Regions from separate parts of the Salinispirillum marinum genome, predicted to be linked through region 2. Evidence: riboswitches for the same ligand, from Rfam matches in the RefSeq annotation. Region 2 holds a riboswitch; the other holds the start of a gene.
What was found. A riboswitch is a leader RNA that binds a small molecule or an ion and turns the genes downstream of it on or off. The one in region 2 is predicted to bind cobalamin.

Region 1 (15,337 bases), on a different contig from region 2:
AATGCCCTTGTCACGCAATGCTTGCAATAACGGCTCATCAAAATGCAAACCCGCTGTGGGTGCTGCAACGGCACCTTCCACTTGCGCATAAACCGTCTGGTAGCGTTCCCGGTCGGACTGTTGATCTTCCCGGTCAATGTATGGCGGCAAAGGGATATGGCCTTGTTGGTGCAAGACAGACAGCCAATTTAATCCCGGCGCCAAGCACAGCTCAAACAAGGCTTCACGCCGCCCTGTTACCTGTACTTCTCCGCCCTGCTCCAACAACAATGCCGAGCCAGGTTTGGGCGAACGACTGGAACGAACATGCGCCAACGCCGATCGGTCGTCTATCATGCGCTCAATGAGTATCTCAACCTTACCGCCGCTGACCTTCTGACCAAACAGACGAGCAGGAATCACACGGGTATTGTTCAGCACCAACAAATCACCCGGTTGGAGGATATCCAATACCTCACGGAATTGTCCGTGCTTCATGGCACCGGTCGTACCGTCGAGCTGCAACAATCGGCTGCCAGTCCGTTCTGGGGTGGGAAAACGTGCTATGAGTTCATTGGGCAAATCAAAATCAAAATCCGCAACGCGCATGCCTAGGCTACCGGCTGTTTTAGGGGCCGCCTAGTTTACCCATTGCGCGCACGCAATGCATCTTTCATCCGCTTGTCATGCTGTTCACGTATCAAGTGCGATGTGCCACAATTGTCGCACCAACGAGCAATTCCCCATTGCGCCATGACGCGCCATAGGGTCTACTCATTACGCACTTGCGAACAACCAAGCAATACAGGAATCACTCGATGAAGAAATTATTAATCGCCATGCTCGCTCTGAGCCTCACCGCGGCAGCCCACGCGCAGGTCAATATTCGCACCAATCAAGCCTCTACCGGCGTGATGGTTGGTTCTTATGGTGGCGGAATCGGTGGTATTTTCAGCTATACCGCCCCGATTCAAGCCGATGGCCTGCGCCGCAGTGGTTTAGGCTTGCTCTTGGATGGTGAATTAGGCGGTGGCGTTAGCGACAGCAACTTCACCATGGCAGCGGACATCGGCCTCAACCTAGCCTTCTTTTTAAACAGCTCGAACTACCTCTATGGCGGCCTCGGCTTGGGCGCGCAAATTTTGCCCGGCTCCGACTTTGGTGTATCCGGCGAGATCGGCTATCGCTTTAACGTCAACCGCACTGTGTTGTTCGTTGAAGGCGGTCAGCACCCGGGCAGTAGTTCTTATTTGGGTGTTGGGATGCGGTTCTAAGGCCACAAACCCTAGCTCGACCAAGCACACCTTATCTGAGGCTTGGTCGAGCTGTTCAGCGACTAAAACCGATAATCTAACCGTATCAAACCATTCCGTCCGTCACCCGGAAAGTAGGCGCCCCAACTGGCGGCTGACAAAAAGTAGGCTTGATCCAGTACGTTGTTCACTCTGGCCATCACACTAAGGTCGGCAGCCACAGGCAATTGATAATTCACACTGGCATCCACCAACGCATAGCCGTCCAGCGGCGCACTGGCATTGGCGTTGTCGCCCGAGAGAAATTGCTCACCACGATAGCGAACATCGGTTACCAACGACAATCCACTGATGGGGCGAACACCGAACTGCGCGGCAGCAAACCACTCTGGCACTCCCGGAATCGTTTTGCCGTCGTTAGCGCCCTCAGAAAATGTCGCTCTAACGTAATCCGCACTCAACCTTGTCCACAAAGCATGCGTCCATTCTTCTTGCCAGTGCGCATGCGCACCGATACGCGTCGACGCCGCTCCGTTGACATTCGCTCCTGAGAAACTGCCCGGACCATTGGCCGTTGAGTCAAAGAATATTTCGTCTTCTAACGTTAAATGAAAGACCTGAATTTCAAGGTCACGGTAGGCAGTGCGCCACGCCAAAGCGGCTTCTATGGACTGCCCCGTTTGTGGCTTGAGGCCAAGAACACTGACATCGGTATAGGCCTGCTCATCCACTTTTGCGAAGCGAAAATTTTGCGCCCAATCCACACTCGCCAGAAACTCACCACGCTGCCACTCTGCACCCAGCGCCAACGCCACCGCTTCTTGCGATAAGGACTCACCAGTCGGGTACATCGCGGAGTCCGTCAGCTCTTCATCCGTAAGCGCATAACGCGCCCCACCTGAAATGGTGATCGAAGGTGTTACCGCTACGCTAGTATCTATGTAACCCGCATATTGCCACTGTTCCATGGTTCTATCATTAAAGCTGTATTCCAGATCTGCTCGAATCAGATCCGCGCCGAACGTGGCATTTACGAATGAAAAAGCACTGGGCTGCCAACGGACACGCGGATTAGCACCCAGAGTTTGCCGGGAGAATTCGCTGTCAGAGGAGAAAATGAAGGCCTCATACTGATTATCACGATAAAAAACATCGAGTTCGGTTGATAGTGCCGCACTGCTCGACCACGTCGTATTCAAACGGTGCGACCAGGTTCTATTCTGTTGCCATTCATCCGGCGTCGTCGCTTGCGACGGGTCATCATCTACCTGCGCTAATGACAACGCACCCGCATAGCGAACCGTACTGTCCGTATACTCGCTGCGCCAACGCAGCGTTGCCGCATCGGATTTCCATGCTAGCTCGGAGAAAGCCATCAAGTTCTCACGTCCACTGTTGTCTCGAAAACCGGTGTATTGATCGTACTCTGCGCCCACCGACACATCTACGTCAGAAGCAATCTGCAATGGCACTTGTACAGAGCCACTCAATTGCCCGTCTTCCCGCAGCCAGGTCGATAAACGGATGGTATCCGGTGATGTCGTAATGATATTGATGGCACCCGCGACCGCTTGATCACCGTAAATCACACCGCCGCTGGAACGTATAACCTCTATTCGTTCAACATTCTGCAAGGACAACCCCGACAAATGTATGGCGGATGTATCGTTTTGATTGATTTTTTGGCCATCCACCATCACCAACAGATTACTACTGCCAGGAGCCACGCCACGCATACCGAATTGTACTTCACCACCGGTACTGGCGCTGTACAACGCGCCGCTACCCGCCAAAGCCGATTCAACAGAGGTATAACCTTGCTGGCGCAAACGCTCACCGTCGAGCACCGTTACACCGGTTGGCGCGCTTTCCCAAACAACAGGAAAGCGTGTGGCGGTGACCACCAGCGGGTTTAAAGTTGAAACATCTTGCGCAAGAACAGCTGAGCACAGCAGCCCTGAAGAGAGAACTAAATAACGCATGAAAGATTCCTTGAACTCAAGAATACGAGTTAAAGGCAGGCACGAGAGAAAGCAGGCAGAACACAGAACAGGTTCCGCATAGAATTTCACTCACCAACGATAGCCCACCGCTTCGTGGCAAATACCTGAAATGTTCGGTCTCCGGGCTGAGAGGCAGAGTGCATCAACACTCACCAGATATAACCTTCCCACATTAACATGCAGTGGCCTGTACTATATCTGTATCCTCAATTACCGTTGCGGGGGCAGCACCAGACTTTCACTGGTTTCCCTTGGGCTGTTCCAATGTCGTTGTAAAACGTCGATTGCAACTCGCCCTAACAATCAGGCATTGACATAGGCGGGGAGTATAGCGGCAGGACTAGGACATGAACAGCGGGAATTCTGGCCAAAATCCTTGACGCGACAAAGATATGGCGTAGCTTTCGAAAAATTACGTCAAAATATCATCTTTTTTTATGTTTTCATTCTAAAAACGTAACATTCTTAGCCCTGCATTGCTTCTATAATGAATCCATATTGTTTCTAAGGGTAAGGACATGACTTGGCGTTGGTATCAACTTTTGGCCTCAGGCTGCTGCGCGCTGGCGATGGGCTGTATGCCGGAAAAGCCCACTAAAGTGACGGACACAAGTTATCCGGATTTAGCACCGGCCTCCCAGAGTCTCAATGGGGCAGAGCTTGCCGCCACCCAGCCTGCCTTGACTGGCCTCGAAGCCATATCGGATACGCTGTGGGATGAACATGCCGTCAAACGTGTACTGCAGGTGTTCGCTTTTGGTGGCGGGCACACCAGCGACGCCCAAATCCGCACATGGGCCAACATGTCCCCAAAAGCCGCTATTGCCGAAATCTTGTACGCTGGCGAACATCATCCTCTGCTATCGCCTATTGAAGACCACCGCCACATTGGACCTACCGGAACCCTGCAGGGAATGAGCGATTATTGGGGTGGAAATCACCCAGCCAACCCATTGCGCAATGTGCAAACGCGTTATCGACTGGAAGGCAATGATGCTTGGGGCTCGCCGACTCGCCTCTGGATCCAAGCCACCCAAGCACGTGGCTTAAATCCCGTACGCCAAAAACTGGGTCTTTATTTAACGAACTACCATATGGCGGTCAGCCGCAATGCCAACGTGAACAACTGGCAAACGGTACAGTACTACGACGATTTAATGAATGCCGTAGCCGCCGGAAAAACCTTCGATGAACTGATCACGATCGCAGCCAGCAGTGCCGCCGTAGCGGTACAGTACAATCACCAATGGAATGGTGCCTGGCAAGACGGCCAAGGCGTCTGGCACTTTTGGGGTAACGAAAACTTTGCGCGCGAATACTTCCAACTGTATTTCGGTATCTTAACCAGCGGCCCGAATCCACAAACGCCGGATAACTTCACGTCTGAATACCATGAGACGACCAGCATCAAAAATATGGCTCGGCTATTAACCGGCATGCGCACAAACGGTGCTTGGAATGAACCTGCCAGCAGGACACTATCTTTCAACCAAGATAGCCACCACACTGCGGATTTGGAAATTCTTGGACACACCATCTCCGGCCAGACAGCCAGCGAAAAACTCCATCAGCTGGGCCCTCTCGCTATCCAACATCCGCAGAGTCTGCGCAATCTGCCCATCATGATTGTGCAATGGCTAGCCGACGACGAAATTCTCAACAAGGATGATGCCCAAGATCGTATTCGTACTTATTGGGCGTCACTGGTTAATCAAGATAAGCATGATCTCATCACCTTTTTGCGTGGCTACGCCATCAGCACCGACTTCCACTCACCCGAGCGAATCAAATACTTTAATGTGTTCGACCGCACCCTCAGCGTCGCCAACAGCATTGTACTCACCAACGACGATATCTGGACGGCGCCCAATGGCTACCGCCTGTATGACTTGGACTGGGAATTTTGGAATCACGGCTTCCAAGTCTTTGAACCGCACCACAATGTCTTTGGTGGACAAACGGGATTGGATGCCTACAAAAACAGCGACTATTTCATGCGCATTTTCAATTTCGTGGTGGAAAACAGTTGGCGCTGGGCGCGTGCCGAATACGAAGTGAACGGTAGCCGCGTATGGTACAAAGACTGGCGGCCAGTCCTGCCCGAACCCGCCAGCAACGCAGGTTACACCACCGAGCAACTGGGCGAATGGCTGTGGCAACGCTTCATTGGTGATGGTTTAAAACATTTCGGCACGTTGGAACGTGCTCACGTGTATGCCCTACTGGCCAGCAACCAGCACCGTGATCTGCATTGGTATCTGCGCCGCGAATACCCCAACTTACCGGGCAAAAGCGACACCGGCATCGCATGGGAGACGGTGATCACCGACAACGACCTGGACTCCGGTGGCTACTTGCACGACGCCTATGTAACCTTGGCAGAGCACCGCATTCCATTGTTGCCCAGCAGCACGTCACCCAATGCAACGGAGCAAGACCAACTGGTGGACATGGCACAGCGCGTCGGCAATGCCATTAATTTCATCGTGTCCACTCCCTATATGTTCTATCAGGAGGGTCGCTGATGAACCGCCGCGATTTTTTAAAAACCAGCTTCTCCTCGGCATTGGGTAGTCGGCTGGCACTGGGCAGTTTGGGGGCTACCAGCGCACTGCTTTCCTCTAGGGCGTTCGCTACCCCATTGGCACAACGCAGCGTGGTTCAACTCACACTGGACGGTGGCCCCGATTTTCGGCACCTGTTTGTTCCCCATCCCGACAACACAGCGTACGAAACCGCGTTTTGGCAACACAATCACCGCGCGCATATTGCCCGTGGTGATGCAGACCCGAACGGCAATTACAGCACTTTACGCGCACGCTATAGCGACGTTGAGGTAGACGGCCAATTATTTCGCGTATTCAGTGAAGCCGGGTGGCTGATCGATCAACTCTCCAGCAATACCGGCGTTGGCGTGGCAGTCATCTGCAACGTTGTCGGCTCCGCTTCACGTGACCATGTGCATTCGCTGCTAGCGATGGATTACGGTCGGCATGATGCCCTAGCCGATGAATATGGCCGTTCCGGTTGGGGTGGACGCTTGGCCGATGCGTTGAATGGTCGGGTGATTTCACTCACGCGAACGCCGCGCAACCTATGCTACATGCCGGAAAGTACCGGCTCGAATGAACGCTCTCCCACCGACAACCCGTTGACCATTCTAGATGCCCGGACAGCAGGTTTGTTTGATCACCGCAGCATTGCGATTGGTGAAGATGAACTGACCTGGATACCTGCTGGCGAGAGCAAGCACGAATTCCATTGGAATGCCCACATGTCGCGCGCCATGAGCAGTTATTATCAGGGCCTCGGCCAGCGCGCAACGGTGAATCATCGCATAGAACGCGTCATCGACCATGAACGGACATTACGCCGGGTAGGTGAAGACCTGGCCGATGCACTGAATGGTCAAGCCGTATTGGAAACCCCTGCGGACACATGGCTCAATAACGGCGACTTTGCCCGCCAAATGCGCACCTTGCATGACATGTTGAATTACGGCAGCACGGCGCTGGACTTGCGCGTAGCGTCCATTGACATGGGCGGCTGGGACAGTCACGACGGCCAAAAAGCCATGATTGAAAAGAACTTCATCGACCTGTTTGGCCACAACAAAGGCCTGCATACCCTGTTTGATCAACTAGACAGCACCGCCAAGCAGAACACGTTATTGGTCATCAATGGCGAATTCGGGCGGCAAATCAAAAGCAATTTTGATTTCGGCACCGACCATGGTCGAGGCAATACCATGCTGGTGATTGGTCAAGGCGTCCGCACCGGGGTTTATGGCGAGATGTTCCCGAGCGATGAAATTGAACGTATGGCCACCGAACCCAGCCCTGAAATCATCGGTCGAACCACCATAGAGCATCTGCACAAGGCCATCGCCGATTGGGCCACCCAAAGCAATTCGGGGCTCAATGTGGTGAACCGGTCACTGGATGGGTTGGCACTGGAATCCGACCTTGGGCTGGATCAACTCTTTTTGTAACTCATATTTGTGCACTGCATCACTTTCTTGACGCGACGAGTCGGGTATCATGCAAGCCATTACGTTAAGCGAGGAAGTACCATGCGAAGAAGTACCATGCGCAGAATCCAACACACCATCGCAGGGTTAATAGCCGTTGTACTCTTGAGCATTACCGGCCAGGTGCAAGCGCAACCGGTACCCAATTTCAGTTTTATCGACCAGGAAAGCGGACAGCGGGTGGCGCTCAGCGAGTTACGCGGCGACGTCCTGTACATCGACTTCTGGGCTTCATGGTGTGGCCCGTGCCGCCAGTCATTTCCGTTCATGAACGAATTGCATGCGCGCTACAAAGATCGGGGTTTTCGCATTCTGGCCGTGAACGTTGATGAAACCCTCGCGGATGCGCAAAAATTCTTGGACCGTATACCGGCCGATTTCCAAATTGTTTATGACCATGCAGCGGCCCTACCGCCCGTCTTTGGGGTTGAGGGCATGCCAACAGCCTATTTGGTGGATCATCGTGGTCAAATCATTTACACCAAAATTGGCTTCCGTCTGGGCGATCGCGAAGGCACAGAAGCCCGCATCGTAGAAGCCTTAACCGCAGCAGGAAAACTCTGATGAGTCGGCACATTCTTTGGTTATTAAGCGGCGCGCTTATCGTCGCTACCGGCTGTACAACGGTGCCCGTATGGGAGCGCGGCGCGCTGGCACAACCCGGCATGGAAATAGACGGACACCCCGTTGAAACCTACGTCGATAACCACATTCATTTCAGTAAAGAAGCCGCGACCGGTGGTTCCGGTGTGGGCGGAGGCGGTTGTGGCTGCAACTGACCACGCCAGCATAAAAGCCATGCTGGCTTTGGCCACCACGTCATTGCTGGGTGATGCAGCCACCGCACAAACCTTCGCCAATGACTGGAAAACCAACATCACCTATTTGGACTACCGCGAGCGTGATCGCGTTACCGTGCAATCCTACATTGCCAACATCCGTGGGCAAATCAATGATGATGCCATCATTCAGGTGGGCGTCGCGCTGGACACCATGAGCGGAGCAACACCGACCGGCGCAATTGACGGCTCCAGCGTTGTAACCAGCACCGGCACCTCCGGCGGTGGGTTCGATGTCTCCGGACAAGGCACAGCCTACGCACAATTTAGTGATACCCGCCTGTCGGTAGACACCAATTGGGAACAAACCTACACCCGAAACTTTCGCGTGGCCTATGGCGGGTATGCCTCGGTCGAAAGTGATTTTACGGCACTTGGCGGTAGCCTAAAAGCCAGCTTAGACCTCAACAACCGTCAAACCACCGTATCCTTGGGTGGCGGTTTTGAGGCCGACACCAACGCCAAGCGCGATGGTTTCACCCCAGAGCCGCTCTCCAATGTGGATGACGCGATCTTCTATGACGCCGGACGAAGGAACACCTTCAGCAGTTTGGTTGGCATTACTCAGGTGGTGAATCGCACCACGGTGGCACAACTTAACCTCACCTACACCCATTCGCTGGGCTACCACACGGACCCGTATAAGGTGTTTAGCCAAGCCAACGAGGGTGTTGAGCAGGAGCGCTATTATGAGGGTCGCCCAGATGAACGACGGCGGACGGCGGTGTACAGCAGCCTACGGCAACGGCAGTCGGGTGGGAATATCCTCGGTGGTAGTGCTCGATGGTACATGGATGACTGGGGCGTCAACTCGCTGACCGTGGACGGCAGCTATCGCATTCTTTTAGGCGGCAGTGGCGGGCGTTATTTTGAACCCTTTGCTCGTGTACATGCACAAACCGCCGCTGACTTCTACCTGCATGCCCTTGAACCTGGGGCCGACATGCCCGATTTTGCCAGTGCCGACAGCCGGCTGGGGCAAATGCAGAGCTACAGTGCGGGCGTGCGTTTAAACGTGCCCATCGCCGATTGGGGCAATCTGCTGCCCCGTATTTCCTACTATCATCAAGAGTTTCAAGATGCGACGCATGAGCGGAATCAGGCGATTATCATCAGCGTTGGCCTCGAAAACCGTTAGAAACCCTTTTTTCTCAATCTGGCGTTGTTAAAAATGGACTCAAAATGCTCACTGGCTTGCCAGAACGACCATGGTCGGCCCGAAGGGTGAGCGTAGCGAATATTTACAGACAGTAAACTCCGCTTCCTCAATTATTTTTGCCTAGCCAGATTTTCGCCTCTGAGCCTTTTATTGAGACCTCGCCAGCTTGAGAAAAAGAGGTTCTTCCCCACTAGAAAAGTGGGGAGATACCGGCCACCGTCTCATCCATCGGCACATCGCCGGACGGATTATAGACGGAATCTGCCGTCATAACCTGCGGGTTCTGTGCCCCAAAATACTGGTACATCGACGCTGCAACGCTCATGGGTTCGCATTCATAACTGTCACTGGTGGGCTGGGTGTATTGGTTGTTGGTCTTGGTGCGTCCGGTACGCTCTGTGGTTCCTACCACTTTACCCAAAGCGGCACTGCCCCCAGGACGAATACCCGCGCCGCCAATGGTGTACAGGTTTTGGTTGTTCGCGTGATCCCAGCCCATGGAGTTGTTCAGATTGACCAAACGACCAAAGTCGCCCCAGACGTTAATGATAATATTATCGGTGCGGCGGGTATTGCCCGATACAATGGTGCTGTTGTTCATGAGACGTATGTGTTTGGCTGCTACCCGCAACGCATGCATCATATCGCGCATCCGATTACGATAGCGGTCAATCGCGTTGTTGTGGTCATCCCAGCCACCCAAGCCGGGCGTACCGACAGAAACATATAGGGTGGACGGGTTATGAATCGCCAAGGTGACGGCGGCTCGCACTTGGCTGGCAAAGTTGGTATTGGGGTACACCAAGCGCCCGGTATCTGCATTGCGATCGGGATCACCAACATCAGCGACAAGCGGCAACTCGGCATCCCGCGCATCACTGAGATCACCGACCAAATTGGCCATGGTAGCGCGTGCTTCAAAGCCCGACACGGCTTTTTGGAAGCGTTGTGCATACGCCGTTTGTCCGGACAAATTCGCCACCAATTGATCAATGCGATCATTCACCATCGTATCAATAGCGGAATCATTAAAGCTTTTACTACGTGAATAAGGATTATCGAAATTCGTGTTGAGTGACAAGTCGCGCAGGGCAAAGGGTGTTTGCAGGCTAGGGTCTTGGGCGAATGCTGTGGTTTGGCCTTCAAAGGAGACAAAAGGCAACGGCAAGCTGAGCAAGCCCTGTTCAAATTCTGATGTATCGCCTATCCGCCGCCCATCCGCCAAGGTGCAATTACTGGACGCCAAAGTATTGCGATTCGTGTACAGCATTAACGCCAACCGTGTACCCAAACCCGGTGCATTCTCGACATCTAACGCACCTTTTTGGTTAATAAAGATGGCTTCGCGATGTGAGCGCGTACCGTTTTTGCGACGGTGCAGGGTACGGTAAACGCTCATATCACCGGAGGCGATCATATCTTCCATGAAAGTACCGCCAGCTCTGGCCCAAAAACCGTAGGGTGTGATCTGTGGATTATTCCCGTTATTGACATCGGTATCGCTGTCACGGTTTTCCAGCATTCCGCTACCAAAGGCTGCGGTGTAGCTGTTTTCAGAATTCGTATTGATGTCGGCAATATTGGTGATGTTCCCGGCCAGCTCCGACGCCCCACCATATAAGAAAATATTGATGATCTGCGGCATCACCGCCGGTGCAGTAAAATTGATCGCTTCATAATTCAACCCGGCGGCGGCTGCACGTTGACTGAGCATGGATAAGCTCAACGCACTGGGTAAAACCGGTGCCAGTGCGAGATTACGTAAAAAACTACGACGGTTCATCAAACACCTCCTGCACTGACGCTGCGGTGATAGTAGAATTCCGGCAATCGGGAAACATAGTCAAAGACAACTTGGGTCGCGTCGTTGATGACCCAATTGTTATTCGGGCGCAACGTCAGAACCCCAAGATCATTTGTATAAAACAAATTTAAACCATCGCCATCATCTTCATTTCGCATGAGATCGATCAAGGCAGATTGTTCATCGTCAGTGGCTCTGCGACGCAGACTAGACATAAACAAGTAGTCGACAAACTCCGCCGCCGTCATTTGCACGACCTCTGGACGCCGAACAGTACTCAATTCTCCAGGTGTATTTTCTCGGGCGGCGGTATCGTACAACAAGCCTCTAAAACCTTTGGTATTGTTGCTGTAATCACCGCCACGCCAGCCATTCTGATTGTTCACCAACACCTGCTCCCGCATGGCTTTGGTTTGCGAAGAAAAGCTCATGGCATCCATCGGCACATTTGGCGTACGGCCAATTTTGTATTCCATGGTGGCATTGCCCATATTGCGCATATACAAGGGGGACCAAGAATATTCCGTTAACTCCCGAAGCACTCGTCCTCCCAGGTTTCCTTGATTTCGGTCAACGGACCAACGCAAACGATGCAAGGTGCCGAAAAAGTTTTCCTCAAACCACATGGGACGTTCGCTGTTCAACAAGTATTCCCGCGAGAACAGGATGGCTGTAAAAATGTCTTCGAACGTTTGCGGATTGGCCGCCACCACATCACGCACAAAGTTCTGCCGTGTTGCAGCATCCATTTCAGCAAAGAAATAATTGCTAATGACTTCGGTCACGCGAGGAATGAACAAGGGGTGTGAAACGATGACGTTGTAGAGGTCGGCACAGTCTCGCACATAATAGTTATCAAGAATGCGTTGATACTCTGTATTGGGCTCGCCGGAGCGCATCATTTGGTACTGCTCAGATTCCGATGTGAGCTTCCAGTCCCGACAGGCAATGCCCCCTTTCCGCGAATCTTCTTCCGTATCAAACAATCCAAGATATAACTCATAGGCTTCCAGTGCGTGGTTTTCCGCCGAGCGTGAAACTCGCCAGCGCGACTGGGTGCCTAAAAAAGCCCGTACCGTATTCTGCACGGTTACGCCGTTGCGGATGTTGTTACGCAAAAAGTTATACACAAAAGTCGCATCTTTAGCGTCGGTACTCTCCATCTCCAGCGCCGGTGAAAACATAATGGTGTTGGCGAGGAAATAGGTCATCCATTCAATGTAGAGATCACGCGAGATGGGAAACTCAACAATTTGCGCGAGGGGGATTTGCCGGGGTAAGGTCGTGGTGTTGGCATTCCGGTTTGTTGTAAACTGGAACAAATCGTCATCCCCATAAATTGGCGTGTCATCCGAAAAGAGGCCAATTTCCTGCTTTAATGACAAACGCGCATCTGGGCTTAGATTTCGATTCAATGCCTGACGCGTATCCGCTAGGAAATTGGGCTGCCGACGCACCAGATTCGTCATACTGCCTTCGGCTTGAATATCAAAGAACTCGTCGACGGGAATACCGCGATAAAAGGTGGCATACAACTTATTGGCTACGGCATATTGCTGCTCGGGCGTTAACGCATTGAACTCGGATGCACTAAGTGCGGTCGCGTTGCCCGTGGTGACAAACGAGCGCACCGCCTCTTGATCCGGCGTACCTGGATTACAACCGGCCAGCAGGAACGCACCCGGCACCCAGACGGCAATAAAAAGACGACGCACGGTCTGAACGATGATTTTATTGAACATGAGCTATGGCCTCAGAGTTGAGACTGCGGCAAACTGCGCCAAGAATAGATGATTGAGAATTGTAGGCAGCGCACCATGAGAGCGATAGCACGCGAACGTCAAACTGTGACTCAGTTCGCGCTATGGCCCCTTTTCTTTATTGGCCTTCAGCAAACCCTAAATAAGCATAAAGCGCTATGACGTCTGCATTAACGGTGACACATGACAAAGAGCGACAGCTCTGGCGCACTACCTTCACCGCCATGGCCAGCCCGTGCGAGATACTTGTAGACGCTGGCGCGCAGCAGACTGACACCCTTCAGTCAGCACTCGAAGCTGCCGCCGAGGAAGCCTGGCGCATCGAACGGAAGTTCAGTCGTTTTCGTCCCGACAGCGTCCTGTCCCAGATCAATCAAAACGCCGGAAAATCCGTGACGGTCGATCCGGAAACCGCGCAATTATTGAACTTTGCCGACCAATGTTATGCCTTGAGCCAGGGCTTGTTTGATATCACGTCAGGCACACTGCGTGCACTTTGGCGTTTTGGCAGCGACGCAACGGCTCAGGGTGCATTCAAACCACCCGCAGATGCCGCCGTGCAGTCGGTTTTGCAGCATGTCGGCTGGGACAAGGTTCAATGGGATGCGCCTATGTTAACGTTGCTGACGGGTATGCAGATCGATTTCGGGGGAATAGGAAAAGAATACGCGGTCGACCGCTTGTGTGCGCTGTTAGATCAGGCGTTGGACGTTCCACTGGTGGTCAACATGGGCGGTGACTTACGCTGCAACCGGCCTCGAACCAACGGTGAGCCATGGGTATTGGGTATTGAACATCCGCTGTCTGTGCACCAAGCTATAGGTGCACTGACACTGCAAGCCGGTGCATTGGCCACCAGCGGCGACACCCGGCGGGCGTGGGAACATCAAGGGCAACGTTACGGGCATATTCTAAACCCAAAAACGGGGTGGCCTGTGGTAGGCGCACCCCGCTCGGTTACTGTGGCCGCTGACACCTGCACGGAGGCGGGTATCTTTTCGACCTTGGCCATGTTGCATGGCCCGCATGCGGAAGCTTTCCTCAACGCGCAAGGCGTTCCGCATTGGGTGTTTCGAGAAGAATCTTAAGCGTTATGCTGCACGATTTTGTCTTTGTGGCGCGCGGGCTCGTCAAAGGCAAAATCATCCACCGTTAACATATCCAGCACTTCGGCTTCAAACGCTGTCATAAAGGTGGCGTCGTCGGTTGAGATCAATCCAGCTTCTGCCGCCGCCGCAATACGCTCTTCAGGATGCAACGCCGTCATCGGCAATTCACCTTTGGCGTAGGCTTTACTCACGGTACGATAAATGCCTTCCGCTTTGTCGTAGTCGTGCAGCAAGGCGTTGTAGCGCGCCAATGGATTTTCCACCGCGCCGTCTTCTTGCGTGTCCCAGGTATCTTCAATCAGATAGCTGCGCAATGGGCTGTCGCTGGACACATCCTGCGCAATGGCAGCGACCAAACGGTCGGATGGCATTGGCCAACGGCGACCCAACGGCATCACCAAGGCACGCAATTTCATGGCCACCAAACGCTGCGGCAGGTTGTCCAGCACACCCGACACCGCATTCTCTATACGATGCAGCAGAAACTCGGCGCTGTAGCGCATTAACGCTTCTTCACCCGGTACTTTTTTCCCTTCATGCCAATGTTTCAATACCATCGACAGCAAGTACAGGTTCGACAAAATATCGCCCAAGCGACCGGACAACATTTCACGTTGTTTCAAGGTCGCGCCTAAGGTGGTCATGGCCGCATCGGACAGCAAGCCCAATACCGCACTGAAACGATTCACGGCTTTCGCATAGGGTGCAGCCGCCGCATCGAACGGGTTGTTGCCAGTAGGAACACCCAAGGCCGCGCTAAAGGCGCGCGCCGCGTTACCCATGATCAGCCCGGCATGGCCAAAGAAGGCTTTATCGAAGGCTTTGATATCGTCGTTGTTCTTCGCTTCCAGTTCCGCCAACACCCACGGATGGCAACGAATCGCGCCCTGCCCGAAGATCATCAAGCAGCGCGTCATGATGTTCGCGCCTTCCACCGTGATGGCCACTGGCGTCGCCGAAAAGCCCACACCCAAATAGTTGCGCGGCCCCAAGGTCACCGCACGGCCGCCATGAACGTCCATGGCATCCATCATGATTTGGCGCTGAAACTCGGTCAGTTGGCTTTTAAGAATGGCCGACGGCACCGCCGGCTTCTCACCGTTATCAATCATGTTCGCGGTATGCGATACCGTTGCACGGGCGATGTAGGCCATGGCTGACATACGCGCCAACGGCTCTTGTACACCTTCCATGTTCGCCACCGAGGTATTGAACTGTCGGCGTACGCGCGTGAAACCGCCCGACCAACCCACGGCATAGCGCGCCGAACCACTGGCACCGGACGGCAAGGTAATGCAGCGTCCAACGGACAAGCATTCCACCAGCATACGCCAGCCTTGTCCGGCCATATCCACACCGCCGATGATCCAATCCAGCGGGATAAAAACATCCTTACCCTTG
Region 2 (15,337 bases):
AAGATCGCCCATTGCGGCTGGAGCTCCATGTCGTGTACATGAACACGAGCAGTGTAAAAGCCATGATGGACTTATTCGACCTGCTCGAAGCGGCGAATCTTGAAGGTAAATCGGTCGCGGTTACCTGGACCTATGATCCGCGCAATGAGCGAGTGATTGAAATGGTCGAAGAGTTTAAAGAAGACTGCACCTTCCCTTTTACGATAGATCCAGAGGCTTAACATGCCGTTTTTGCCACCATTGGACGAGGACATAGTCGTTGATGAAGTGCAGAGCTTGCTTGACGAAAATTCGCCGGATACGGACTGGAAAGCAATAACTCAGCGTCTTCTTGCGGTGCATGAGCAGCAAAAGAGACGGCTAGATAAGCTGTTGCGGATTTCTGACGGCTTTGGCGACCTCACCCATGTGGAGAACTTGTCGCTTACTGAACAGTATAAAAAGCAGTTGCGTCGTCTACAAAAGATTGCCCGCATCTCCGACCTCTATCAGCGCACCATGGTGGAGTTGAACGAGAGTTTGAAGCAAGCCGCTTTGCATGACCCTCTGACCGGGCTGCCCAATCGACGCTATATGATTGAGCGACTCAGAGAACAAGTGGCACGGGAGCAACGGGGTGCTAATGGCTTCACGCTCCTGATGCTTGATATCGATCATTTCAAAGGTATTAATGATCAGTACGGACATGAATCCGGTGATCACGTGCTGATGGCCGTAGCCACGGCGATACAGCAGTGTCTGCGTGAGTACGATGTCTGTGCCCGTTGGGGCGGTGAAGAGTTCCTGGTATTTCTGCCGGGCAAGGCCGTTGTAGACGCACAGGTGGTGGCATCGCGCGTACTGGATCAGGTTCGTCGTATTGATGTTGGCCGAGTATTGGGTGGTGCTGAACAATCTTTACCGGCTATTACGCTCAGTGCCGGGGTTGCAGAATACTTACCCAAAGAACATTACGAAGAAACCATAAAACGTGCCGATCAGGCGTTGTACGATGCCAAAGGGCAGGGTCGTGATCGCAGTGCATCCCGCGCCCACTAATTCACTTATAAAGAGTTTACGATGAATCGGTGGACTTTAGGTTTACGCAGTAAAGCCATGTTGGCACTACTGCTGGCCAGCTTAATTGCTTTGGTGCCCGCCGCCTTCATGGGTACGCAAGTGGTGGCCTCGGTGCAAGATTATTTCGGTCAAGCGTATGCGAGAAACCTAACGGACTTAAGCCGACAACGCATCCAGTCGCCTATCTTGATGGACTTGGTGTTGTCTGAGCGTTTGGCGTCCACACAACTGCTGTTGGACTGGTTACAGGATGAAGAAAACCCGGAAAAACAAGCGGCCTTTTTCCGCGAGGCCGAAGGCTATGCAACCGCGTTACGCGGACAAACCTATTTTGCCATCAGTGCCCAATCAGGAAACTACTACTTTAACGACCCGCAAACGGCTTACAGTGAAGGGCCGCGCTATCAGCTTAACCCTGATGACCCCAATGATGCGTGGTTTTTCAACCTCTTAGACGACATTGGCGAATACAACATTAATGTCAATCCGGATGTTCAGCTGGGTACTACACGTGTATGGCTTAATTTGCCTATTCGACTGAATGGCGATTTGTTGGGTATTGCAGGCACCGGACTGGACCTTACAGCGTTTCTGCGCGACTTCATTGCCACCAATGAACCCGGGGTTACCCCGATGATCATTGACCAGCAGGGCTTTGTGCAAGCCCATCCGAATCCAGAACTCATCGCCTTTGGTAGTTCCGTTGGCTTGGACACCAGCAACAAAACCCTACAGGCCATGCTCTCAACGGATGAGGCACGGATGGCCTTGGAAAGCGCTTTAACCAACAGTCGCGCGCAAGAAAATGTGGAATTATTGCCCGTCGTGTTAGACGGGCACTCGCAACTGCTGGCCATCGCCTATATGCCGGAATTGCGTTGGTATCTCGTCACCGCCGTTGACCTCAGTGTCGCCCAAACCATCAGTGGCTCGTGGTGGGTGAGCATTGTGATAGGGTTTGGGGTCATGCTGGTATTGCTCTTAATTATCATCGCTGTGGCTGTAGAGCGACTGTTGATACACCCGCTGAGTCATCTTCAAGCCTCAGCTACCCAGATCACCCAAGGGAATTATAACGTGGCCCTTCCAAAGGCCAGAAATGATGAAATAGGTGATCTCAGCCGAGCCTTTGGTGCCATGGTAAAACGGGTGCAAGACCACACGGCCGAACTTGAAGCACGCGTACAACAGCGAACGCAAGAGCTCGAAAACAGCAACCGGGAGATTGCTCAGTTCAATAAAATGGTGAATGACTCGATCGACTACGCCAGTCTCATTCAGCAAGCCATTTTGCCATTTGCCAAATTGAACGCCGTTCTAGGTGAACAGCAGTTTGTGTTGTGGCAGCCCCGAGACGTGGTAGGTGGCGACTTCTATTTCTTTCATGGTGATCAAGATGCCTATTTGATTGGCTTGGTGGATTGCGCCGGTCACGGCGTGCCGGGTGCGTTGATGACCATGTTGGCGCGCGCTGCGTTTGACCAGGCCGTACGTGATGATGGTATCGATGATCCTGCCGCCGTTTTGCACGACACCGATGAAGCATTACGCAACATGTTGCAGGACCTTGACCTCCCGCGCGCCCTAGCTACGAACATGGATGCTGGATTGCTGTACGTGAATGTTAAAGAGAAAGCCGCGCGTTATGCTGGGGCAAAGATTCAACTTTATATGCATTCCGCGCAAGGCGTTGAGGAGATCAAAGGCGCTCGTCGAGCTCTGGTGGCACGAAAACCAGGAGATTATGCCAACACCGATATACAACTGCCCAACCCTGCCACCTTCTATTTAACGTCAGACGGCTACCTAGACCAAGCCGGTGGTGACTTAGGTTATGGTATGGGATCAAGCGGATTTAAAGACATCATTGCTCAGCATAGTCACTTGTCTCTCCCAGAACAGGGACAAGCCGTGCTGGACGCTTTGTCCGCGTATCAGGGTGATTATCCACAACGTGATGATATTTGTGTGCTGGGTATCCGATTAAAAACGGCTGATTAGCCCGAAATTTGATTGGATTCGAACAAGCGAGCATCCAACAAGGAATCGCGCCAAGTTCGCCAAACATGCCGTAGCGTTAAGTGCTGATGCTGAGGAAACAGGCGAACGCCATAAGCTTCAATCTGCACAATTTTGCTCGCGCCCACATGCAGGAGTTGAATCCAAGCCTCGACGGCGAAACGGGGTTCTGGTGGGCAGTTGATGTATTTTTTCCATTGCTGAAGCAGCAACTTTTCGTCGACTAACTCGAAGTAATCCGTAAAACTGCGCTCCAAGACACCTTGGCGGACTGACAATCTCTTGGTCAGCACTTCATTTGAGAACATCGACCACTGCGCAATGTCGTCGAGGGTGCGAAAGCACCCCCGGCAAACAGTGTCGCCTACAGTGACACTGCAAATCCCTATGCAGGGGCTGGCCCCGGCGGGTGACAAGGCAAGGGCGGGCTTGGCCTGTTGTACTATTCCCACGTCAGTGCGCCGCCCACTTGGTACTCGGTGACTCGGGTTTCAAAGAAGTTCTTCTCCTTCTTCAAGTCCATGATCTCGGCCATCCACGGGAAGGGGTTCTTTGCGCCGGGATACGCTTCTGCCAGTCCTAATTGCTGTAAACGGCGATTGCTGATGTAGCGCAGGTACTCGCCCATTTGTTCTGCGTTCATCCCCAGTACACCGCGTGGCATGGTGTCTTGTGCGTAGGCGTATTCTAATTCGTAGCCTTCCATGATCATGCGGGTGGCCTCTTGCTGCATGGCGTCGTCCCAGAGTAGCGGGTTTTCTGCTTTGATCTGGTTGATGACGTCGATGCCGAAATTCACGTGCATGGACTCGTCGCGCAAAATGTACTGAAACTGCTCGGCTACCCCGGTCATTTTGTTGCGGCGGCCCATACTGAGTATTTGCGTGAAACCGCAGTAGAAGAAGATGCCTTCCAGCACGCAGTAAAAAGCAATCAGGTTACGCAGCAATTCACGGTCGTTTTCAGTCGTGCCGGTGTTGAACGTTGGGTCGCCCAGCTTTTGTGTGTACGTCAGACCCCAAGCGGCCTTTTTGGCCACGCTGGGTACTTCGCGGTACATGTTGAAGATTTCGCCCTCATCCATTGCCAGCGTTTCAATGCAGTATTGGTAGGCGTGGGTGTGTATGGCTTCTTCAAATGCTTGGCGCAGAAGGTACTGGCGGCACTCGGGATTGGTGATCAGCCGATAAATAGCGAGCACGAGGTTATTGGCCACAAGGCTGTCGGCGGTGGAGAAGAAACCGAGATTGCGTTTTACAATGGTGCGCTCGTCGGCGGTGAGGCCGTTCTCGCTTTTCCACAGCTGAATGTCGGCGCTCATGTTGATTTCTTGTGGCATCCAGTGGTTGGCGCAACCCGCAAGATACTTCTGCCACGCCCATTCGTATTTGAACGGTACGAGCTGGTTAAGGTCAGCCCGGCAATTGATCATCCGCTTGTCGTCGACTTGGACGCGACCGGCATTCATTTCAAGTTCTTCCAAGCCAGCGGCGACATCCAGTGCGGCCAGTTCAGCTTCCACTTGCGCTTGCAAATTAACATCAGCGGCAGGCGCGGGTTCAGCAGCAGGCTCAACGGCTTTGGCCTTCGTCGGCGCTTGCACCTCCACCTGAGTTTCGTCTTCTAATGCATCCCAATTCAACATACATATCCCCTTAATTGCTCCGATGAGGCTGCTTGCTGAACCGTGTCTAAGTCTTAGGGACGCTGTAAATACATCCCTGTAAGCTCGACAAGCGCATCCATGCGCTTGAACGCCCTGCGACTCAGACACGGTTCAGCAAACAACCTCATCTGCCCCCGAACATATGGGAGCCTGATTTAGTAATGAAGGCTATTCGAGGCTTTGCTCGCCTATAGCCGTGGTGGCGATCTGGTGTTCGAGCTTGGGGGAAGGGTGGAGCGGACGTGCAAGCGCAAGGATGCGCTTGACGAGCCCCCATGGACAAAAACGCCTGGAGCGTTTTTGCATGAACGAAGTGAACCCGACGGGTCAGGTGCATGGATGCACCTGATAATCGGTTTACGGCGTTCCGTGTAACCCTTCCCCCAAGCTCGAATACCTATGGCAATGATCTATTGGCAAGCCTCGCAATCCGGGTCGTCAATAGAGCAGGCGCTCGGTACGGGCGCTGCCACCGATGCGGTAACCTGTGGTGCTTGCTGCGTGGTTTGCACGGCATTCAGCTCGCCTTGCGCCACGGTGGATTTCTCCGCACTGGTCGCTCCCATCGCCCGTAGGTAATAGGTCGTTTTCAGACCCAGCAACCACGCCATTTTGTAGGTCACATCCAGCTTCTTGCCGTCGGCCTCAGCGATGTACAGGTTCAGCGACTGCGCCTGATCCAACCACTTCTGGCGGCGACTGCCCGCCTCAACCAACCAGCGAGGTGACATCTCAAAACTGGTCGCGAAACGTGCTTTCAGTTCAGCCGGAATACGGTCGATCTTCTGCACGCTGCCGTTGTAGTACTTCAGGTCGTTCACCATCACATCGTCCCACAGGCCTTCTGCCTTCAACGCATTGACCAACCACGGGTTGATCACCGTGAACTCACCGGACAGATTCGACTTCACATAAAGGTTTTGATAGGTCGGCTCTATAGATGCCGATACCCCGATGATGTTGGCGATGGTGGCCGTTGGCGCAATCGCCATCACGTTGGAATTGCGCATGCCTTGCTGTTTGATTTTCTCGCGCAGCGGTGCCCAATTCAGCGTTTGCGACGTGCTTTGCTTCAGGTAGTCATTGCCGCGTGCTGCGCCCAGCAACTGAATAGAATCGATAGGAAGAATACCCTGATCCCACAATGAACCCTTGTACGTCTCGTATTGGCCGCGCTCCGCTGCCAGGTCACTGGATGCTTCCAACGCGAAATAGCTGATCTGCTCCATCGTCTGGTCGGCGAAGTCCACAGCAGCATCCGAGCTGTAAGAAATACCGGCTTTGTACAGCGCATCCTGAAAGCCCATCAAACCTAACCCAACAGGGCGGTGACGGCTGTTCGAACGCTGCGCTTGCGGCACGGCGTAGTAGTTGATGTCGATGACGTTATCCAGCATGCGTACCGCCGTGCGGACGGTACGGCGAAGCTTCTCAGTATCCATGCTGCCATCGGCGTTGATGTGCTGCACCAGATTCACCGAACCCAAGTTGCAGACCGCAATTTCATCCGGGCTGGTGTTCAGTGTTATTTCTGTACACAGGTTTGAGCTGTGCACCACGCCGACATGCTGCTGCGGCGAACGCAGGTTGCAGGCGTCTTTGAAGGTGATCCAAGGGTGGCCTGTTTCAAACAGCATGCTCAGCATCTTGCGCCACATCACCTTGGCGGGCAGACGCTTGAACAGCTTCAGTTCGCCGCTGGCGGTTTGCCGCTCGTATTCTTCATAGCGGGTTTTGAACGCCAAACCGGTGAGGTCGTGCAAATCTGGCACGTCGCTGGGTGAGAACAGCGTCCAGTCTTTGTCTTCGAATACCCGCTCCATAAACAAATCGGGAATCCAATGCGCGGTATTCATGTCGTGCGCACGGCGGCGGTCGTCACCGGTGTTCTTGCGCAGTTCTAAGAACTCTTCAATATCGAGGTGCCAGGTTTCCAAGTACGCACAGACTGCGCCCTTGCGTTTGCCGCCTTGGTTCACAGCTACCGCCGTGTCATTCACCACTTTCAAGAAGGGCACAACACCTTGGCTTTCGCCGTTGGTGCCTTTGATGTGCGCGCCCAACGCCCGCACTGGCGTCCAGTCGTTGCCCAAACCGCCTGCCCATTTGCTGAGCAGCGCGTTGTCTTTGATGGCGCTGTAAATGCCTTCCAAGTCGTCAGGTACGGTGGTCAGGTAGCAGGAACTCAACTGCGGACGGCGTGTACCGGCGTTGAACAATGTCGGCGTGGACGTCATGTAGTCGAGGCGCGACAGCACTTCATAGAATTCTATGGCGCGCGCGTTGCGATCGTCTTCTTTAATGGCGAGGCCCATGGCAACGCGCATGTAGAAGATCTGCGGCAACTCGAAACGAATCTTGCCACTGTGAATGAAGTAGCGGTCGTACAGCGTTTGCAGGCCCAAGAATTGGAACTGGAAATCACGTTCGGGTATCAGAGCCGCGCCCAGTTTTTCTAGGTCAAATTCGGCCAGGTCAGGCGCCAGCAGCTCTAATTCGATGCCTTTGGCGATATAAGCGGGCAGGGCTTTGGCGTACAGAGTTTCCATGTCGCGGGCGCTGGCTTGTTCGGCAATGCCCAGAAAACCCAGTGCCTCGGCGCGGAGCTGTTCGAGCAAGAGGCGAGCACAGACTTGGCTGTAGTTGGGCTCTTTCTCTACATAGGCGCGGGCGGTCATGATGGCTGCGGGTACGATGTCTTTGTAGTCGACGCCTTGGTATAGGTTCTTCAAGGCTTCGCGCTCAATGCCTTCGGGGTCCACATCAGCAAGGCCACTGCAGGCTTCACGAATAAGACCACGGAACCACGACAAATCCAGCGGTTGCTGCTGGCCGTTGCGTGTTACCAACAGTGGCGTGCCCGCGTTCGCGTCTAGGCGGCCACCAGCGTGGTCACGACTTTGCGCGTGTTTTTCACGGTACAGCACATAGGCACGCGCCACGGTGTGCTCGCCCAAACGCATCAGGCTGAGTTCCACTTGGTCTTGAATATCTTCGATATGAACGGCGCCACCCGAGGGTAAGCGACGCTCGATGACCATAACCACGTCATCGACGATGCGTTGAATTTGTTCGCGCACACGGTTACTGCTCAGGCCATGTTCGCCTTCGGTGGCGATAAAGGCCTTGCTGACGGCAATGCGGATTTTGTCGGGATCAAACGGTACGCGATCGTTTTGGCGTTTGATGATGGAGTAACGACTATAAGCCGAAGTAGGCTCAGCCGTTGGGGCGTCTTGCATTTGCGTACTCATGTTCTGCTCCTTCGCGTTAGCTTTCGGGAACAGAAACAGGCATGAGCAGCCGTGGAGTGCGTTAAACGCACAAAGGCATTTCACCCTGACCTCTATTCGCGAAAGGTGGTGATGTATGCTCAGGCCGGTCTTCGGACTTGGGGGCACGATGCACAGAATTTGCCTATGTGCATCACCTTGGGCGACGGCTTCCCACTTCTACGTCTCTGTAAAAGCAGTGCTTTGCGATCATGTAATGAAACATGATCGGTCACCCTCGTTCCCCCTCACCGCTGCGCGTCAGTTCCGGAGTTTCACCGGATTCCCGCTTAGCACGTCAATGCAGTTATCCACAGTTCATTGTGTATAGGTTGTGCGTAACCTGTACACAGGCTGGGTACTACATATTGAGGTGAACCTGAGTTGAAAGCACTATATAGAGTGTTTTGCGGGGAGTAAAGTGCGGGGTGATGTAAACGTAAATGGGTTAGGCTTCGACGGTTCATGGGCTGCGTTGCTGGAACTTTTTGCGTTTACCGCTGTCTCAGGCTACAAGACCCAATAGAGAGCATGTTATGGTGAGCACCTTGGCGTTTGGCGTCGCGGATTCCGCCCCTCTAAGCTTGACGACGGCCCAACATAGATTGCCTCATGAACAGGAAACGCATCGGGTGACAGAACAAACCGATAAGGACTTAGATGCCATCTTGGTACGCCGAGTGCAGCGGGGCGATCGTCGTGCATACGATTTCTTAGTGGTGAAATACCAGCATAAGGTGGCGGCATTGATTCGTCGTTACGCGCGTGATCCGCAAGATGTTGCCGATCTGTCGCAGGATACGTTTGTGCGCGCTTATCAGGCACTTGGCTCATTTCGCGGCGACAGTGCCTTTTATTCCTGGCTCTATCGCATCGCCGTCAATACCGCTTTGAGTCATGTCGGTGGCAACAAAAAATCCTGGAATGAAAGTGAATTAGGGTACGACCAGCCGCTGCAAGATTTGGTCGATGGCCAGCAGAGCAGCCATGGACCGGAAGAAGAACAAGCCGCCAGCGAATTGCACACCATCGTGCGTGCCGCAATGGCGGAAATTCCGGCGGATATGGCACAAGCCTTACGCCATCGTGAATGGGATGGCATGAGTTATGAAGCCATTGCTGAGGCCATGCATGTACCCGTCGGCACCGTCAGATCACGCATTTTTAGAGCCCGCGAAGCGGTAGAGCAACGTATCCGCGCGTGGCAAGCCGGAGGGCAAGAACAATGAATAAAGAACCTAAGTTCGAACAACTATCGGCTTGGATGGATGATGAGCTGGATGAACTCCGGCTGCATCGCCTGTTGGAACAAGCCAAAACTGATCCGAGTGTACTCGAAGACTGGGCGCAGATGCACCAAAGCGCCGCGGCCCGCCGAGGCTTGCCGGTGGTCGATGTGCTGGCCAGAGTAAACGCCACGCTTGATCAACAAGAAGCTGATGAACAGGAAATGCGACGCCAGCGTCGGGTGCAATGGCAGTACGAACGCCGCGGCATGGTATGGGGTGCGTTAGCCGCCAGCGTGGTGCTTTCCGTGGTTACGGTGATTTGGCGGCCTGTTGGAACACCCGCGTCTACACCCGATACCGTAATAGCGTCTGTGGTAGACGCATCAGTTGACCCGCGTGTGGCAGCCCAATTGCACGCCTACTGGAACGTGCACGCGCAGTATGCCACCTATCAACCGGGGATGCGGTGGGAAGAAATGCCGTCCACCCTGCCCTCGAAAATGGATCAACTATGATGCGTCGAGTGCTTGGCTTTCTTCTCCTTGTTGGACTCAGTGCGGCCAGTGTCGGCCAGACCCGAATCACCGATGTGATGGCGTGGGCCGACGGTTGGCTGAACTCGACCCGCAGCCAAAACTATACCGGTGTGTTGAGCATCAGCGGCGACAGCGGCATGTACACCTATCGTTTATGGCATAAGTATACGGACGGACAGGAAGAAGAGCGGCTACGCCGTTTAGATGGGCCGCTGTTAGAGGTGGTGCGTGTCGGCGATAGCGTCACCTGTTTGCATGGACCAGGTGCCGATGTGCCTGCTGATCATGCTTTGCCGGCATCGCCCTTTGCCCAGTTATTGCATTTGGAATGGATGCGTGTGGCGGAACACTATGCCGTGTGGTCTGTGCGCACGGAGCGGGTTGCCGGACGCCCGGCGCAATTGTTTGAGTTACGGCCGCAGCACGATGCGGAGGTGTATCGGCATCGCCTATGGCTGGATGAGGAAACCGAGGTGCTACTGAAATATCAGATTATCGGTTTGGACGATGCGGTATTAAGTGAAGCACGTTTTACCGATATCGAATTCGGGATTGTTGAATTGCCGCCGCAATTTGGTTCGACGTTCCCAAATAGCTTTTGGCATCAGTATCGTCCACAGTCTATACAGTCTACCGTGGATGCCGCCCAGATATGGCAGGCCGGTTACATGCCAGAAGGCTTTACCTTGCGGGTGGAAGAAGCGCGTGGGGAGGGGTGGTATCAAATGTGGAGCGATGGCGTCGTGAAACTGTCAGTAATGGTTGACCCTATTATGAACAACATGCCCATGAACACCAGCGAACGGCGCGGCGCGAATGCACTGGTGGCACAAGTGCATGGCCCCTGGCAAGTGGTGTTGATTGGCGCAATACCTGAACGTACGGCGCAGCGCATTGCGACAGAGATTGAGTGGCGTTGAGCGTTAAAACCTTGGAATCATTTGGGTTAGGAATCGAGCGTTATAAGAGGTGCTGTATCTGGCAGCTTTCAAGTATTGACCTTGTGCCATGTAAGTCTCGGTAAGGGCTTTATCGATGAACAACAGCCAGAAATGCGTGTCCCTTGGGGCTTGAAGAAAGATATTTCGGGCTTCCAAATTCAACATTTGAGCTTGTTCCCATTCAGCCCTTTCCTTATGAACAGATGCTAGATAATGAAGATAAACGCCGCGTTCGGGGTCTAATGAGCCGTAATGATGTTCGCGCAACAGGGCTGCATGATGCCAATACTGGGCGGCTTCATCTAACATTGACCGTTGGCGATAATAATTCGCAAGGATCTGATAGGTTGCCTCAACTTCATCGGTTCTTAATGGAATATTATTTTCATAAGCCTCTATTGCACGTTCAAAGCTTTCAATGGCTTCATCATTTTCTTTTAAAGCCAGCAAATTCTGCCCGCGTAGAAAGTACATAAAGCGCACATTGGGATTATGCGGCCCGAGCTCGGCTAAAAAGTATGGAAACCATTCATTCAAGTGCTGAAGACTTAACTCATGCTCTTCCACGTCTCGTAAGCGTCGCGCTAGCGCGAGATACGCTTGCGCAGTTTCTAAATTGGGCTCAGTTTGGATTTTTTCGAGCCAGGTGATGGAAGCTTGATTGTATTGAACGGCAGACAGGGCATCGCCATGCTTATCTGCAGCTATGGCTTGTAAATAGGCGAATCTATAGGCATGGTGTTCTGATACAACAGTTCCATCAGGGTTCTCATTGGCTGCAATGCCTTGCTGTAAATATTGCTGCATTAAAGGCACGTTGTCCCAGTAGACAGCGATGCTCGCTTGCGTATCCAAAACGTCGAGTAAATGAATACGGTTGACATCCGGGTTGCGCTTTAGGGTGTCTAGGGCTCGATTAAAAACCTCATGAGCTTGTCTATAATCTTCATCATTCGCCAGAATCGTACCCTGTTCATAGAGCGCCTCGAATGAGTCATTGGCAGGCTGCGAGTAAACGGCGAGGGGGAAAATCGCGCACAATAAATGCACCAATAAACTACGCAAAATCCTTTCTCCTTCGCTGGTTTTCATCCTTCGTGGATGCCATCGCATGTTCACTGACACGCACTAAAAAAGCAATATCAATCCAGCGCCTCAGGGTTCAACACATGCGACCGCTCACCGGTGAAGAATTTCACTACATTGTCGAATGCGGTGCGGATATACAGGTCGTAACCGGCTTGCTCAACATAACCTAAATGCGGGGTGCACAGTACGTCTGTGCGCTGCAATAGCGGGTGGTTAGGGTCATAAATGGGTTCTTGCTCAAACACATCGAGCGCGGCAAATCCGGGCGTGCCCGCATCCAATGCTTTAATCAGTGCCTCGGGGGCAACCAACTCGGCTCGGCTGGTATTCACAAACATGGCACTGGTCTTCATGGTCAGTAAGTCATGCAGCGTTATATTGCCTTGTGTCGCTGGGACCAAGCGCTGATGTACGGTAAGAATGTCGGACGTGGCAAAAAATTCGGCCCGCGAGGTTGGCACGTCAAACCCCTGTTCACGGGCTTCCTGCTGGGCACGCGCGCTGCCCCATACTTGAACGTTCATCTCAAACGCTTGGGCATACCGGGCGATTCGTTTACCGATTTTCCCAAAGCCCAGTATACCCAACGATTGGCCCGCAACGGCGCGACCGATATTCACTTGCCAGTGCCCCTTAGCAATCGCATTCACCGCCGGAACCAACTGTCGTTGTGCCGCCATGATCAATAACCAGGTTAATTCCGCGGGCGCGATGGGCGAACCTACGCCTTCTACCACGGCAACACCGGCCGCTGTACAGGCATCAAGATCAATATGCGGCGCAATTTTGCCGGTTTGGCTGATCAGCTTCAGTTGGGGTGTCCGGCGCAAAAATGCGGTGTCAATGACGGTACGTTCGCGGATTAGTATCAGCGCTTCGGCAGTACTCAGGGTGACGTCGACATGCTCCGCTTTGGATAAGTCTCCGATGACCTCTGTGGAATATCCTTCGGTGGAAAACAAAAAGGGAAGTTGGCGGGTTGCCTGTTGGTAGTCGTCTGGAATAACCACATGCCGCATATCAATAATCCTTGCTGAACAGGAAACCCGATTATGCCTGTTCGATTTTAGAATGCTACCTACAGAATCGGGCACAATGCCGCCTAGGGAAAGGGCATGCGCGGTTTAGGGTATTCCGTTACAGTCTCTGCTCCACGTCACTTCCATCAGGTACTGCTGTTTTATGCTGTCTAACGCCATCAAAGCTGATCTTTATTTGTTGCTGGTTACCTTCATTGCAGCGCTTGGGTGGGTGCTGTCGCGGGAGGCATTGGCGGCCATGACGCCCTTATTTTTTATGGGGGTTCGTTTTACCGGCGCTGGTCTTATTTTGGCGCTTTTGGGCGGGAATGCATTAATGCGGCTTTCGCGGCAGGACTGGTATCGAGGACTCCTGACGGGCAGCGTTAATGCGCTTGCGATGGCGTGTTGGATTATAGGTTTGTCGCTGACTGAAAACCTCGGTATCGCCGCCTTCTTGAACAGCTTGGGCGTGGTGTTTATTCCCGTTGTTGCACGACTCTTTTTTCATGCGTCCATTACGGTCAGTACCTGGGTAGCGGTAGCCGTGGCGCTCATTGGCTTGGTGTTGCTACGGGTGGAAGGTGGGTTCGCATTAGCGCCCTCGGATGTGTTTTTTTTGTTGTCGGCGTTAATTTTCTCGGTGCAATTTAACTTGAACAGCCGGTTTGTAAAACGCATTCCGGCTTTGCCATTAACGGCTATACAGCTATTTGTGACCGGTGTTTTTTGCACATTGTTGTCTTGGTGGCTTGAACCCTCACCGACGAGAGTCGGTGGCAGCATTATCGCCATTGTCCTAACCAGCATCCTGTTCGCGACCTGCTTCCGCTTTTGGTTGCAGGTAAAGGCGCAGAGCTTGTCCACAGTCGGTCATGCGGCGGTGATTCTGACCTTGGAGCCGATATGGACCAGTTTGGTGGGTGTTTGGATCTACAGCGAAGGAATGAGCGCTCTGCAGGTCTTAGGTTGTATGTTCATATTCTGCGGGTTGTTAATCAGCCGTTGGCGGGTACTGTTTTGTCGGCCACTGCCCGTGACAGGCTAATATTTCCAACCTAACTTGCGAAACAAGAACGCCATGACCCACGCCGGGCCGATCATCAAAAACTGGATGTCTTTAAAGAACGATGGCCGCTTGCCTTCGATGTTGTGTCCGACAAATTGGAAGATCCATAACACCACGAATACGACCACAGCGGTGATCAACAAGCCCATCGTACCTATGGCGCTTTCTATGCCGTAGGCGATCAGATAGCACAGCACCGTGATGGCGACCATGCCTACGGTAAGCGGGATAGATAGGCGAACATAAAAACCAACAATAATAAGCAACGCCAGTGTCGACCAGTTCAGCCAGGCCAGTTCAGCCATAAAGGCCGGTGTCGGGATGGTCCATAGCAACGCAACAATGCTCCAGTAAATGCCCGGCACGGCAAACCAATGAATGAGTTTGTTGGTGGGGTTTTGGTGGCTGGTGCCGTATTCGGCCAGCCAGTTGCTAATGGTTCGGCTCATGCTGTTGGCTCTTATTGTTGGTTTTATGGGGCTTTGCGCGCTCACTTCTGACCGCAGGTTAACTCTGCCATTCCGCCCGCGCAATCCCTTCACCACGCATTTGTTTGGCCTGATGTTTTACTTTCGCAAGCGACGACGTTAACGCATCCAAATTTGCCGGCATGGGTTTTTGCACATTAATCACCCCAATGGACAGCGTAGGCAGGCTGAAAACCCGGTATTCACCGTGTCGATCAATGGCTTGATAGGGCTTGGGATCAAACCCGGCGTCGAGCACAATTCGGCGCACCGCTTCGCGGTAGAGTTGCTGTAGTAGGCGTAATTGTGGGAGCGGGTCGTTGTGGGTAGAGACCACCACGAAATCATCTCCGCCAATATGACCCAAGAACTGACCCCGGCCACGCAGACGTTCTTTCAACAACTGCGACAACTGCAGGATCAATTCGTCACCTAACGAATAACCGAAGGTATCGTTAAACGGCTTGAAGTGGTCAATGTCGACGTAGGCCAATAAAAACGGCTGTTGGTGTTTGATCAACTCAGCCAAATGCTCATTGGTGGGCACATTGCCTGGCATATGCGTTAACGGATTGGCGTGCCGTGCCGAACGCAGTTTGATGTCGGTCAGTTTGCGCAACAAGTCGCGCGTATTGCCTACACCCAAATATTGGCCGTCGTCATCTTGCACAATAAAATACTGCCGCGCCATTAAATCATCTTCGTTGGTGACCATTTGGCTCAGAGCGGACAAACCGGTGTGTCGGTTCACAATCAGCGCATGGGGTGCTAGAAATTTGAACACCGGCTTGTGCGAAAACAGTTCTCGGCCATAAGGCTTGGAAAACATTTCATAAATACGTGAGCGCTGGATAAACCCACTGGGTTTACCATTACTGACCACAGGGAAGGCATGTGCTTCGGGTTCACGTTCCAAGCGCAACCAGACTTCACCCAGTTCCGCATAAGGATCAACCGGGCGCACCCAATGG

Region 1: another riboswitch for cobalamin. It lies ahead of ACFOSD_RS14375 (TonB-dependent receptor domain-containing protein); the one in region 2 lies ahead of ACFOSD_RS12965 (ribonucleoside-diphosphate reductase subunit alpha).

The regions. Positions count from the first base shown of each region.
Region 1 is NZ_JBHSAL010000005.1:194,323-209,659, forward strand. Features, by position in the region: gene queA (tRNA preQ1(34) S-adenosylmethionine ribosyltransferase-isomerase QueA) at 1-588, opposite strand, end outside; gene ACFOSD_RS14370 (hypothetical protein) at 798-1,253, shown strand; gene ACFOSD_RS14375 (TonB-dependent receptor domain-containing protein) at 1,316-3,214, opposite strand; cobalamin riboswitch at 3,351-3,486, opposite strand; gene ACFOSD_RS14380 (DUF1800 family protein) at 3,754-5,760, shown strand; gene ACFOSD_RS14385 (DUF1501 domain-containing protein) at 5,760-7,226, shown strand; gene ACFOSD_RS14390 (TlpA family protein disulfide reductase) at 7,323-7,829, shown strand; gene ACFOSD_RS14395 (DUF4266 domain-containing protein) at 7,829-8,044, shown strand; gene ACFOSD_RS14400 (DUF3570 domain-containing protein) at 8,031-9,242, shown strand; gene ACFOSD_RS14405 (DUF1501 domain-containing protein) at 9,454-11,046, opposite strand; gene ACFOSD_RS14410 (hypothetical protein) at 11,046-12,809, opposite strand; gene ACFOSD_RS14415 (FAD:protein FMN transferase) at 12,986-13,915, shown strand; gene ACFOSD_RS14420 (acyl-CoA dehydrogenase) at 13,912-15,337, opposite strand, start outside.
Region 2 is NZ_JBHSAL010000002.1:1,244,821-1,260,157, reverse strand. Features, by position in the region: gene siaC (biofilm regulation phosphoprotein SiaC) at 1-221, shown strand, start outside; gene siaD (biofilm regulation diguanylate cyclase SiaD) at 223-1,038, shown strand; gene siaA (biofilm regulation protein phosphatase SiaA) at 1,060-3,060, shown strand; gene ACFOSD_RS12975 (DUF1289 domain-containing protein) at 3,057-3,530, opposite strand; gene ACFOSD_RS12970 (ribonucleotide-diphosphate reductase subunit beta) at 3,521-4,723, opposite strand; gene ACFOSD_RS12965 (ribonucleoside-diphosphate reductase subunit alpha) at 5,155-7,998, opposite strand; cobalamin riboswitch at 8,104-8,347, opposite strand; gene ACFOSD_RS12960 (sigma-70 family RNA polymerase sigma factor) at 8,649-9,245, shown strand; gene ACFOSD_RS12955 (sigma-E factor negative regulatory protein) at 9,242-9,760, shown strand; gene ACFOSD_RS12950 (MucB/RseB C-terminal domain-containing protein) at 9,757-10,701, shown strand; gene ACFOSD_RS12945 (tetratricopeptide repeat protein) at 10,705-11,814, opposite strand; gene ACFOSD_RS12940 (D-2-hydroxyacid dehydrogenase family protein) at 11,865-12,830, opposite strand; gene ACFOSD_RS12935 (DMT family transporter) at 12,994-13,878, shown strand; gene ACFOSD_RS12930 (Mpo1 family 2-hydroxy fatty acid dioxygenase) at 13,875-14,348, opposite strand; gene ACFOSD_RS12925 (GGDEF domain-containing protein) at 14,407-15,337, opposite strand, start outside.